4 regions of the Enterobacter sp. UPMP2061 genome follow, and region 4 is predicted to be linked to each of the others. Evidence: predicted binding sites of a transcription regulator. Region 4 holds the regulator's gene; each other region holds the start of a gene.
The links. Region 4 encodes sigma-54, which starts transcription at its own class of promoters, with help from an activator protein. Its sites were predicted from a motif close to GTTGGCACANNTTTCGCTNT; they were not measured.
Positions count from the first base shown of each region.

Region 1: the regulator sigma-54 is predicted to act here: its motif matches at 1,826-1,845, upstream of glnK (P-II family nitrogen regulator).
Region 2: the regulator sigma-54 is predicted to act here: its motif matches at 1,330-1,349, upstream of norV (anaerobic nitric oxide reductase flavorubredoxin).
Region 3: the regulator sigma-54 is predicted to act here: its motif matches at 1,884-1,903, upstream of ACWKXX_RS01910 (amino acid ABC transporter substrate-binding protein).

Region 1 is NZ_JBSKJP010000001.1:167,006-170,120, forward strand. Features, by position in the region: gene ACWKXX_RS00825 (SmdB family multidrug efflux ABC transporter permease/ATP-binding protein) at 1-1,686, shown strand, start outside; gene glnK (P-II family nitrogen regulator) at 1,898-2,236, shown strand; gene amtB (ammonium transporter AmtB) at 2,272-3,115, shown strand, end outside.
Region 2 is NZ_JBSKJP010000010.1:14,959-18,073, reverse strand. Features, by position in the region: gene norV (anaerobic nitric oxide reductase flavorubredoxin) at 1-1,283, opposite strand, end outside; gene norR (nitric oxide reductase transcriptional regulator NorR) at 1,471-2,985, shown strand; gene gutQ (arabinose-5-phosphate isomerase GutQ) at 2,982-3,115, opposite strand, start outside.
Region 3 is NZ_JBSKJP010000001.1:396,723-399,837, forward strand. Features, by position in the region: gene gltJ (glutamate/aspartate ABC transporter permease GltJ) at 1-550, opposite strand, end outside; gene ACWKXX_RS01910 (amino acid ABC transporter substrate-binding protein) at 706-1,611, opposite strand; gene lnt (apolipoprotein N-acyltransferase) at 1,992-3,115, opposite strand, start outside.
Region 4 is NZ_JBSKJP010000004.1:81,932-85,046, reverse strand. Features, by position in the region: gene lptA (lipopolysaccharide ABC transporter substrate-binding protein LptA) at 1-93, shown strand, start outside; gene lptB (LPS export ABC transporter ATP-binding protein) at 100-825, shown strand; gene rpoN (RNA polymerase factor sigma-54) at 873-2,306, shown strand; gene hpf (ribosome hibernation promoting factor) at 2,329-2,616, shown strand; gene ptsN (PTS IIA-like nitrogen regulatory protein PtsN) at 2,699-3,115, shown strand, end outside.

The sequences.
Region 1 (3,115 bases), on a different contig from region 4:
TGGATCGCCGCGATTGCGGAGGTGACCGGTCCGCTGCTTATCAGCTATTTCATCGACAATATGGTGGCGAAAAACTATCTGCCGCTGGGGCTGGTGACGGGGCTGGGCGTGGCGTATGTCGGCCTACAGCTGACGGCGGCGGGGCTGCACTATGCGCATTCGCTGCTGTTTAACCGGGCCGCCGTGGGCGTGGTCCAGCAGCTTCGCACGGATGTGATGGATGCCGCGCTGCGCCAGCCGCTGAGCGAGTTTGATACTCAGCCGGTCGGGCAGGTTATTTCGCGCGTCACCAATGACACCGAGGTGATCCGCGACCTCTATGTAACCGTTGTCGCAACGGTTCTGCGCAGTGCCGCGTTGATTGGCGCGATGCTGGTGGCGATGTTCAGCCTGGACTGGCGTATGGCGCTGGTGGCGATCGCTATTTTCCCGGCGGTGCTGATTGTGATGGTAATTTACCAGCGCTACAGCACGCCGATTGTTCGTCGCGTGCGCGCTTACCTCGCAGATATCAATGATGGCTTCAACGAAGTGATCAACGGCATGAGCGTTATCCAGCAGTTTCGCCAGCAGGCGCGTTTTGGCGAGCGAATGGGAGAAGCCAGCCGCTCGCACTATATGGCGCGGATGCAGACGTTACGGCTGGATGGCTTCCTGTTACGCCCGCTGCTGAGCCTCTTCTCTGCGCTGGTGCTGTGCGGGCTGTTGATGCTGTTTGGCCTGACGACGCGCGGAACCATCGAGGTGGGGGTACTGTACGCATTTATCAGCTACCTTGGACGCCTTAACGAACCGCTGATTGAACTCACCACGCAGCAATCGATGCTGCAACAGGCAGTGGTCGCGGGCGAACGTGTATTCGAGCTGATGGACAGGCCGCGTCAGACCTATGGCGATGACGAACGCCCGCTGGAAAGTGGATCCATAGCGTTTGATCATGTCTCGTTTGCCTACCGCGACGACCAGCTTGTCTTGCAGGATATCAACCTCGAGGTACCGTCGCGCGGTTTTGTCGCCCTGGTTGGGCATACCGGCAGCGGCAAAAGCACGCTCGCCAGTTTGCTGATGGGCTACTATCCGTTGACGCAAGGGGAGATCCGTCTGGACGGACGGCCGCTTGCCGCGCTTAGCCACAACGCGTTACGTAAGGGCGTCGCGATGGTGCAGCAGGATCCGGTGGTACTGGCGGATACCTTTTATGCCAACGTGACGCTGGGACGACCTTTCACGCCTGAGCAGGTATGGGAGGTGCTGGAAACGGTGCAGCTTGCGGATCTGGCGCGCGGGTTAAGCGAGGGGATCCATACCCGGCTGGGTGAGCAGGGCAATAATCTCTCGGTCGGGCAAAAGCAACTTCTTGCGCTGGCGCGCGTGCTGATTGAGACGCCACAGGTGTTAATTCTGGATGAAGCGACCGCAAGCATTGACTCCGGTACCGAGCAGGCGATCCAGCAGGCGCTGGCTGCCGTGCGGGATCGCACTACGCTGGTGGTAATCGCCCACCGCCTCTCAACGATCGTCGATGCTGATACCATTCTGGTGTTGCACCGTGGCCAGGCCGTTGAACGGGGGACGCACAGAGCGCTGCTTGAGGCAAAAGGACGCTACTGGCAGATGTATCAGTTGCAGCTGGCAGGCGACGAACTGGCCGCCAGCGAGCGCGAGGAAGAATCACTCAGCGCCTGATGCACCATAACAAGGCAATGCGCTAACAGACTTAACCGTTGGTGCAAAACTGAAACGCACCCTGCACTGTCATGGTGCGTTTTTTTTCATCCCTACCCGGCGCATGCGCGCCGCGGCGCTTTCCTCCTCACCTTTCACTTCTGGCACACCCTTTGCAATATCCCTTTCGTGTTAGCTGCGGCCATTACCGAATTCTGACTGGAGGGGATATATGAAGCTGGTTACGGTGGTAATCAAACCATTCAAACTCGAAGACGTGCGTGAAGCGCTGTCTTCCATGGGTATTCAGGGACTGACTGTCACCGAAGTGAAAGGCTTTGGGCGTCAGAAAGGTCATGCCGAGCTTTATCGCGGGGCGGAATACAGCGTTAACTTCCTGCCAAAAGTGAAGATTGATGTGGCGATTGCCGACGATCAGCTTGATGAGGTGATTGATGTCGTCAGCAAAGCAGCCTACACCGGAAAAATTGGCGACGGCAAAATTTTCGTTGCCGAACTACAGCGCGTCATTCGCATCCGTACCGGCGAATCTGACGAAGCGGCGTTGTAAGTAACTCCTGGCACACAGTGATAGGGATCGAGAAAATGAAGAAAGCAACAATGAAAACAGGTCTGGGTTCGCTGGCACTGCTGCCGGGCCTGGCAATGGCTGCACCTGCTGTGGCAGACAAAGCCGATAACGCCTTTATGATGATTTGCACCGCGCTGGTGCTGTTCATGACGATTCCGGGGATCGCGCTGTTTTACGGCGGCCTGATCCGCGGCAAGAACGTACTCTCCATGCTGACGCAGGTTGCCGTCACGTTCGCGCTGGTGTGCGTGCTGTGGGTGGTTTACGGTTACTCGCTGGCCTTCGGGGAGGGCAACGCCTTCTTCGGCAACGTTAACTGGGCGATGCTAAAAAATATCGAACTGACCGCAGTGATGGGCAGCTTCTATCAGTATATTCATGTCGCGTTTCAGGGTTCATTCGCCTGCATCACCGTGGGGCTGATTGTGGGCGCGCTGGCTGAGCGTATCCGCTTCTCTGCGGTACTGATTTTCGTGGTGGTCTGGCTGACGCTCTCCTATATCCCGATTGCGCATATGGTCTGGGGAGGTGGTCTGTTGGCTTCCCATGGCGCGCTGGACTTTGCGGGCGGTACCGTTGTGCACATCAACGCCGCGGTAGCAGGTCTGGTAGGCGCATACCTGATTGGTAAGCGCGTGGGCTTCGGGAAGGAAGCATTCAAGCCGCACAATCTGCCGATGGTCTTTACCGGCACCGCCATCCTCTATTTTGGCTGGTTCGGCTTCAACGCAGGTTCAGCCAGCGCCGCTAACGAAATCGCCGCGCTGGCCTTCGTGAATACCGTTGTGGCAACCGCCGGCGCTATCCTCTCATGGGTATTTGGCGAGTGGGCCGTTCGCGGCAAGCCATCGCTGCTGG
Region 2 (3,115 bases), on a different contig from region 4:
CAAGGGCCGAGGTCGGCAGCGGCAGGAGCGGCTTCTGCTACAGCTTCCGGCGTAACCGCCGCGGCGGGTGCGGTTTCCGGCAGCGGCGCAAGCGCCCACTGGCGGGCAATGTCGCGACCGTGCTGGCGACAGATTTCCAGCGCGTCGAGATCCGGACGCCATTTCGCCTTCAGGCTCAGGGACATCTCAAAACCGGCATCCTGTAAACGGGTGGAGAGACGGTCTACCGCGCCGCCGCTCCAGCCGTGTGAACCAAAGGCGCTGGCGCGTTTGTTACGAAAGCGCAGGCCGGTCATCTCTTCCACCAGTCCGGCAATTTTCGGCATCATCACGTTATTCATGGTGGAGGTACCCACCAGCACGCCTTTGGAGCGGAAGACGTTGGTCAACACCTCATTCTTATCGCTGCGCGCCACGTTGAAGATTTTCACCGCCACGTTCGGGTCCACTTCGTTGATGCCCTGGGCAATGGCGTCCGCCATCATGCGGGTGTTGTTGGACATAGTGTCGTAGAAGATGGTGATGCGATCTTCCTGATAGTCCGCCGCCCACTTCAGGTACAGTTCGACAATCTGGGTTGGATTTTCACGCCATACCACGCCGTGGGAGGTGGCAATCATATCCACCGGCAGGTTGAAGCCGAGGATCTCGGTGATTTTTGGCGTGACCAGACGGCTGAACGGGGTCAGGATGTTGGCGTAGTAGCGCTGGCACTGTTCGAACAGCTCGGTCTGATCCACTTCGTCGTTGAACAGACGTTCGTCGCAGTAGTGCTGGCCGAAGGCGTCGTTACTGAACAGCACCGCGTCACCGGTCATGTAGGTCATCATGCTGTCCGGCCAGTGCAGCATTGGGGTTTCCACGAAGATCAGCTGTTTGCCATTGCCGATATCCAGCGTGTCGCCGGTTTTCACGGTGTGGAAGTTCCACTCCGGATGGTGGTGGTGGCCGTTGATGGAGTCAATGGCGTTGGTGGTGCAGTAGATCGGGGTATCCGGAATGTGGGACATCAGCTCGGTCAGCGCCCCGGCGTGATCCTCTTCCGCGTGGTTGATGATGATGTAGTCGATGTCATTCAGATCGATTTCGCTGCACAGGTTCTGCACGAACTCGCGGCTGAATTTGTGATCGACGGTATCGATCAGGACGTTTTTACCTTCACGAATGAGATAGCTGTTGTAGCTGCTGCCACGCAGCGTTTTGTATTCCGTCCCGTGAAAATCACGTACTTCCCAGTCACGTTGACCCACCCAATGAATGTTATTTTTAACCAGAATAGACATAGCAACCTCAACTTAATACGGCGTTTTCAAATAAGATGACTGTCATATATCAAGTTGCGTGCCAACTTTTTAATTTGTTGAAAATAATGTGTTTTCGTTTCGATGCTCCTTAGTGGGTAGTCATTTTGACTATCTTAAAAATTGTCAATATGACATTATGTATTGTCAAAATGACAGTGAGGCAGAGATGAGCTTTTCCGTAGATGTGCTGGCGAAGATCGCCATAGAACTGCAAACCGGTATTGGTCATCAGGACCGCTTTCAGCGGCTGATCTCCACGTTGCGCCACGTGCTGGATTGCGATGCGTCGGCGCTGCTGCGTTACGAAGGGCGGCAGTTTATTCCGCTGGCTATCGACGGTCTGGCGAAGGACGTACTCGGGCGGCGCTTTACCCTGGAGGGCCACCCGCGTCTGGAAACCATCGCCCGCGCGGGTGACGTGGTGCGTTTCCCGGCAGACAGCGATCTGCCCGATCCTTACGACGGCCTGATCCCCGGACAGGAGAGCCTGAAGGTGCACGCCTGTATCGGCCTGCCTCTGTTTGCCGGGCAGAACCTGATTGGCGCGTTAACCCTCGACGGCATGTCGCCTGATCAGTTCGATACCTTCAGCGACGAAGAGCTACGGCTGATTGCCGCGCTGGCGGCCGGGGCGCTGAACAACGCCCTGCTGATAGAACAGCTGGAGAGCCAGAATATTCTTCCGGGTAGCCCGACGGCGTTTGAGCAGGTGGCGCACACCGAAATGATCGGCCTTTCGCCGGGCATGGCGCAGCTCAAAAAAGAGATTGAGATTGTCGCCGCGTCTGATTTGAACGTGCTGATCTTCGGGGAGACCGGCACCGGTAAAGAGCTGGTGGCAAAAGCGATCCACGAAGCCTCGCCCCGTGCGGTGAATCCGCTGGTCTATCTCAACTGCGCGGCGTTGCCGGAAAGCGTGGCGGAAAGCGAGCTGTTCGGACACGTCAAAGGGGCCTTTACCGGGGCGATCAGCAACCGCAGCGGCAAGTTCGAAATGGCTGATAACGGCACGCTGTTCCTCGATGAAATTGGCGAACTCTCCCTTTCGCTCCAGGCCAAACTGCTGCGGGTGTTGCAGTATGGCGATATTCAACGCGTGGGAGACGATCGCAGCTTACGCGTGGATGTGCGCGTGCTGGCGGCGACGAACCGCGATCTGCGCGAAGAGGTGCTGGCGGGGAATTTCCGCGCCGATCTGTTCCACCGTCTGAGCGTGTTCCCGCTCACGGTGCCGCCGCTGCGCGAGCGGGGCGAGGATGTGGTTCTGCTGGCGGGCTTTTTCTGCGAACAGTGTCGGCTCAAAATGGGGCTTTCCCGCGTGGTGCTAAGTCCTGGCGCGAGGACGCACCTGCTGAGCTACGGCTGGCCGGGTAACGTGCGTGAGCTGGAACATGCGATCCACCGCGCGGTGGTGCTGGCGCGGGCAACGCGTTCGGGGGATGAAGTGGTTATTCATGCGCGCCATTTCGCGCTGCATGAGGAAACGATGCCGCCCGTGAAGCCGGTGATACCTGAGAGCGTGAACGAAAACCTGCGCGAGGCGACGGATGCGTTCCAGCGTCAGATGATCGCCCGCGCGCTGGAGCAGAATAACCGCAGCTGGGCGGCGTGCGCGCGGGCGCTGGAGATGGACGTCGCCAACCTTCACAGGCTGGCGAAACGTCTGGGGCTGAAGGGTTAAATAATCCCCGCCTGGTAGAAGTCTTGCAGGTTGATCGCGCCGCACAGCCTGCCGTGCTCGTCCACCACCGGCGCGGCGGTGATTTTGCGCTTCATCAGCACCTCTTTGGCTTCAATCGCGCGGCTGTCGG
Region 3 (3,115 bases), on a different contig from region 4:
CCGAGTTTTTTACCAGGTTCATCATCTCGGACGTCATCGGCGGAACGATGACGCGGTAAGCGTTAGGCAGCAGTACGTAACGGTAGGCCTGGGGCAGAGTCAGGCCCATTGCCAGTGCCGCATTCTTTTGCCCGCGCGGCAGTGACTGTATGGCGGCACGTACCTGCTCGCAGACGCGCGCAGCGGTGAACAGCCCCAGACACAGCATAGAGGAGACAAAAAATTGTACGTTAGGATCCAGCTCGGCCTTAAACCACATGCCGAGATCTTCCGGCAGCAGTTCCGGGATCACCAGATACCAGGTAAAGAACTGCACGATCAGCGGAACGTTACGGAACAGTTCCACATAGAGCGTGCCAATCGAAGAGAGAAAACGGTTAGGGACGGTACGCAGAATACCGAACAGCGAACCGACAAGAAACGCGATAATCCACGCCGTTATCGATAACGCAACGGTAACCTGAAAGCCGCTCCACAGCCAGCCGAGATAGGTGGTGTTGCCGAACGGGGCTTGTTGCAGAAAGATGCCCCAGTTCCAGTCAATTGACATAGTAAACTCCAGAAAAAAAAGGGTAGCAGCGCTACCCTCGAAGATTGGTGAGAAGCTCAATTTTTGCGCTGAGTGGGGAACGACCACTCAACGTATAGTCTGTCCATGCTTCCCGACAATCGAGAGGGCAGGAGATCCCGCCCCTGTCGTTCTAATTAGTTAAGAGCTTTGTCGTTTGGTGATTTGAACAGCGCTTTCATGTCGTCAGACAGTTCAAAGTTCATGTTCAGGTTTTTTGGTGGAATTGGGTTCTTGAACCATTTGTCGAACCATTTTGCCGCTTCGCCGGAGGTTTGCGCCTGAGCGATGGTGTCATCGATCAGTTTCTTGAAGTCCTCGTCACCTTTACGCAGCATACAGCCGTAGGCTTCTTTCGACTGGGCGGTACCGACGATTTCCCAGTTGTCTGGTTTCTTCGCTTTCGCGCGTTCGCCCGCCAGCAGGGCGTCATCCATCATAAACGCGACAGCACGGCCGCTTTCCAGGGTACGGAAGGAGTCGCCATGGTCTTTCGCGCTGATGATGCGCATGTCCATTTTCTTCTCGTCGTTCAGCTTGTGCAGCAGCACTTCGGACGTGGTACCGGAGGTCACGACAACCGCTTTGCCTTTCAGGTCAGCAAAATCTTTGATGTCGCCGCCTTTCTTCGTCAGCAGGCGGGTGCCCACAACGAAGATGGTGTCCGAGAAAGCGGCCTGTTTCTGACGTTCAAGGTTGTTGGTGGTTGAGCCACATTCAAAATCAAATGTGCCGTTTTGCAGCAGAGGAATACGGTTCTGTGAAGTGATGGGGATCAGCTTCACTTGCAGGTCAGGTTTGTTCAGCTTTTTCTTCACGGCTTCAACGATGGCGTTGGAGTAATCCTGTGAATAGCCCACGACTTTTTGCGTGTTGTCGTAGTAAGAGAACGGGACAGAAGATTCACGGTGGCCGACCACGATCACGCCGTTTTTGGCAATCTTGTCGAGAGTGCTTCCTGCTGCCGGAGCGTCTTCAGCGTGGACAACCCCCGCAGACATTCCCATAACCAGCATTGCTGTGGCCAGTTTACGTAATTGCATACCCAACTCCTTTCTTATCAGCGCCAGTGACGCATAGATACCCATTGTGATGTTGTTATATCTCGCGCAATGCGAGTGCAGTGTTATGCAAGCTTGTTAACATTTAGTCTGGCTTAATGTAAAGATTTTGCTGCGTTATTGTTTATTTTTGCGAAGCGCGCCGCACCATTCAGAGGCAATAATCCCTCGTTGCACCGTTTCGGTGCTACCGATGATCTACGCTGGTGCGACAAAGTTGCACGTTAAGCCAGACAGCGTTGATATGAATAAACAAAGCAACAGGCGTGCCAGAATTGAAGTTTGGGAGGAAATTGTCGGGTGGGGGCGGCGGAGAGTAGGCCGGGTAAGGCGTAGCCGCCACCCGGCAACAGAAGGTAAGGTTATTTACGACGCTGACGCAGGCTCATCAGTACTGCGCCAAAGCCGAAGAGCAAGGTCAAAATCCACAGCGGCCAGTTCCCGGTGCGCGCGTAAGGCGTAAGCCCGGTAGTTGGCGTGACGTTAGTAGTCAGCACCTCACGGGTAAATTGCGGGATCATGGCCTGGATTTCACCCTGCGGACCAATCACGGCGGTAATGCCGTTATTGGTGCTGCGCAGCAACGGACGTGCCAGCTCCAGAGAACGCATTCGCGCCATCTGGAAGTGCTGCCACGGGCCAATCGATTTACCGAACCACGCATCGTTTGAGATGGTCAGCAGATAGTCGGTGTCCGGGCGGAAATTATCGCGCACCTGCTCGCCGAGGATAATCTCGTAGCAAATGGCGGCCGTCAGGGCAAAACCGTGCGCATGCAGCTGCGGCTGAACGTAAGGGCCCCGGCTGAATGAGGACATCGGCAAATCAAAGAACGGTGCCAGTGGGCGCAAAATAGACTCCAGCGGAACAAATTCGCCAAACGGTACAAGGTGGTTTTTGTTGTAGCGATTGGTGGAGGTATAGCTGTATTCGCTGTCCTTACCGAGCGTAATGATCGTGTTGTACGTGTCATAGCGGTTCTGCTGATTGAGACGCGCATCCACAATTCCGGTGATCAGCGTACTGCCGCGCGCGCGCAGCAGATCGTCCATCATCTTCAGGAAGGGCTGCTGATTGATCTCCAGGTCCGGGATCGCAGACTCAGGCCAGATGATGAGCTGCGATTTGCCCATCACCTTTTCAGTGGCGTTGGCGTAGATTTTCAGCGTGTTCAGCAGCTGATTCTCATCCCATTTCAGGGACTGCGGGATATCGCCCTGTACCAGAGAAACCTGCGTGGCGCGCGCGGGCTCCAGCGTAAACCACTGGATATAACGCAGCGGGAAGGGCAGGGCAAACAGGATCAACGCGGCAACCAGCGGCTTCCAGTTACGTGTCACCAGAGCCAGCACCAGAAGGCCGCTGACCGCCATGAGCAGGAAGTTGATCGCCTCCACGCCCATGACCGGGGCCAGGCCTTTCAGCGGGCCGTCTACCTGGCTATAGCCGAACTGCAACCACGGGAAGCCGGTCAGTACCCAGCCGC
Region 4 (3,115 bases):
GAAAAAGGCAAACGCGTCACGACCGTGCTTGTGCCTTCGCAGTTGCAGGACAAGAACAACGGTCAGGCTCCGGCACAGAAAAAGAGTAACTAATTCGTTATGGCAACTTTAACTGCAAAAAACCTCGCGAAAGCGTATAAGGGCCGCCGCGTCGTCGAAGATGTCAGTCTGACCGTCAACTCCGGCGAAATCGTGGGTTTGCTTGGCCCTAACGGGGCGGGTAAAACCACGACCTTCTACATGGTGGTGGGCATCGTCCCGCGTGACGCCGGCAACATCATCATCGATGATGAAGATATCAGCCTGCTGCCGCTGCATGCCCGCGCGCGTCGTGGCATCGGCTATTTGCCGCAGGAAGCGTCTATTTTCCGCCGCTTAAGCGTGTTCGACAACCTGATGGCCGTGCTCCAGATCCGTGACGATCTGACCAGCGAGCAGCGCTCTGACCGTGCGAACGAGCTGATGGAAGAGTTTCATATCGAGCATCTGCGTGACAGCCTCGGCCAGGCGCTGTCCGGTGGTGAACGCCGCCGCGTTGAGATTGCGCGCGCGCTGGCAGCAAACCCAAAATTCATCCTGCTGGATGAACCGTTTGCGGGCGTTGACCCCATCTCCGTTATCGATATCAAACGTATCATTGAGCACCTGCGCGACAGCGGGCTTGGCGTACTGATCACGGACCACAACGTTCGTGAAACGCTGGCCGTGTGTGAGCGCGCCTACATAGTGAGCCAGGGCCATCTGATTGCCCACGGTACGCCGCAGCAAATCCTCGAAGATGAGCATGTTAAGCGCGTGTACCTTGGGGAAGACTTCAGACTCTGATAGGGTAGAGGTTAAGTCACGCCGAACCGGAGAAAAACGCTCTGAACATGAAGCAAGGTTTGCAATTACGGCTCAGCCAGCAACTGGCCATGACGCCGCAGCTACAGCAGGCAATCCGTCTGTTGCAGCTGTCCACGTTAGAACTCCAGCAGGAGCTCCAGCAGGCGCTGGACAGCAATCCGCTGCTGGAGCAAACCGATCTTCATGACGAGGTAGACGCCCAGCAGACGCAGGACACAGAAACGCTCGACTCCGTAGATGCGCTCGAACAGAAAGAGATGCCGGACGAACTGCCGCTGGATGCCAGCTGGGACGAAATCTACACCGCGGGTACCCCTTCCGGGACGCGTGCAGACTACCAGGACGATGAACTCCCGGTCTACCAGGGCGAAACCACCCAGTCGCTTCAGGACTACCTGATGTGGCAGGTAGAGCTGACCCCTTTCTCCGATACCGATCGCGCCATTGCCACCTCGATTGTCGATGCCGTTGACGACACGGGCTATTTGACCGTGACGCTGGACGAGATTCTGGAAAGCATCGGCGATGACGAGATTGAACTGGAAGAGATTGAAGCCGTCCTGAAACGCGTTCAGCGTTTCGACCCGATTGGCGTCGCCGCGAAAGATCTGCGCGACTGCCTTCTGATCCAGCTTTCGCAGTTTGCCAAAGAGACACCGTGGATTGACGAAGCCCGGCTCATCATCAGCGATCATCTGGATCTGCTGGCGAATCACGACTTCCGCACCCTGATGCGCGTCACACGCCTGAAAGAAGAGGTGCTGAAGGAAGCGGTGAATCTGATCCAGTCGCTCGATCCGCGTCCGGGGCAGTCGATCCAGACCAGCGAACCGGAATATGTCATTCCTGATGTGCTGGTGAGAAAGCACAATGGCCGCTGGGTCGTTGAACTGAACGCCGACAGCATTCCTCGCCTGCAAATCAACCAGCAATACGCCTCCATGTGCACCAGCGCCCGTAACGATGCTGATAATCAATACATTCGCAGCAACCTTCAGGAAGCACGCTGGTTGATCAAGAGTCTGGAGAGCCGTAATGACACGCTGCTGCGCGTCAGCCGCTGTATTGTCGAACAGCAGCAGGCGTTCTTTGAGCAGGGCGAAGAGTTTATGAAACCGATGGTGCTGGCGGACATCGCCCAGGCCGTCGAGATGCATGAATCAACCATTTCCCGCGTGACCACGCAGAAGTATCTGCACAGCCCACGCGGTATTTTTGAGCTTAAGTATTTCTTCTCCAGCCACGTGAACACCGAAGGCGGCGGCGAAGCCTCGTCAACGGCTATTCGCGCCCTGGTGAAGAAGTTGATCGCCGCGGAGAACCCCGCGAAGCCACTCAGTGACAGTAAGTTAACCACCATGCTGTCCGATCAGGGTATTATGGTGGCACGTCGTACTGTCGCGAAGTATCGAGAGTCTTTATCCATTCCGCCGTCTAACCAGCGTAAACAACTGGTTTGACACAACCGATAAGGAAGACACTATGCAGCTCAATATCACCGGACATAACGTCGAGATTACTGAGGCTTTACGCGATTTTGTAAACACTAAGTTTGCGAAACTCGAGCAGTATTTCGAGAGGATCAACCAGGTCTATGTTGTGTTGAAAGTGGAGAAAGTGACGCATATCTCGGATGCGACCCTGCACGTCAACGGAGGGGAACTCCATGCCAGTGCGGAAGGGCAAGACATGTACGCGGCTATCGACGGCTTGATTGATAAGCTTGCGAGACAGCTCAATAAACATAAAGATAAACTGAAACAACACTAATTGTCCGGGCAGTTAACGGGTGCAGGACGGCCTGTTGTGAAACACAACAGGCCATTTGTACAGTTAGCGCTTAGGTGAAATTATGATAAACAACGATTCCGCTCTTCAACTGAGCAATGTCCTTAACCAGGATTGTACCCGCAGTGGCGTTCACTGCCAGAGCAAAAAACGTGCGCTGGAAATCATCAGTGAGCTGGCCGCAAAACAGCTGGGTCTGCCGCCGCAGATCGTGTTTGAAGCCATTCTGACCCGTGAAAAAATGGGCAGTACCGGCATCGGCAATGGCATTGCGATCCCGCATGGCAAGCTGGAAGAAGATACGCTGCGTGCCGTGGGGGTGTTTGTGCAACTGGAAACGCCTATCGCTTTTGACGCCATCGATAACCAGCCTGTGGATCTGCTTTTCGCGCTGCTGGTTCCTGCCGATCAGACCAAAACCCACCTGCACACGCTGTCGCTGGTTGCCAAACGTCTGGCGGATAAAACCATTTGTCGTCGA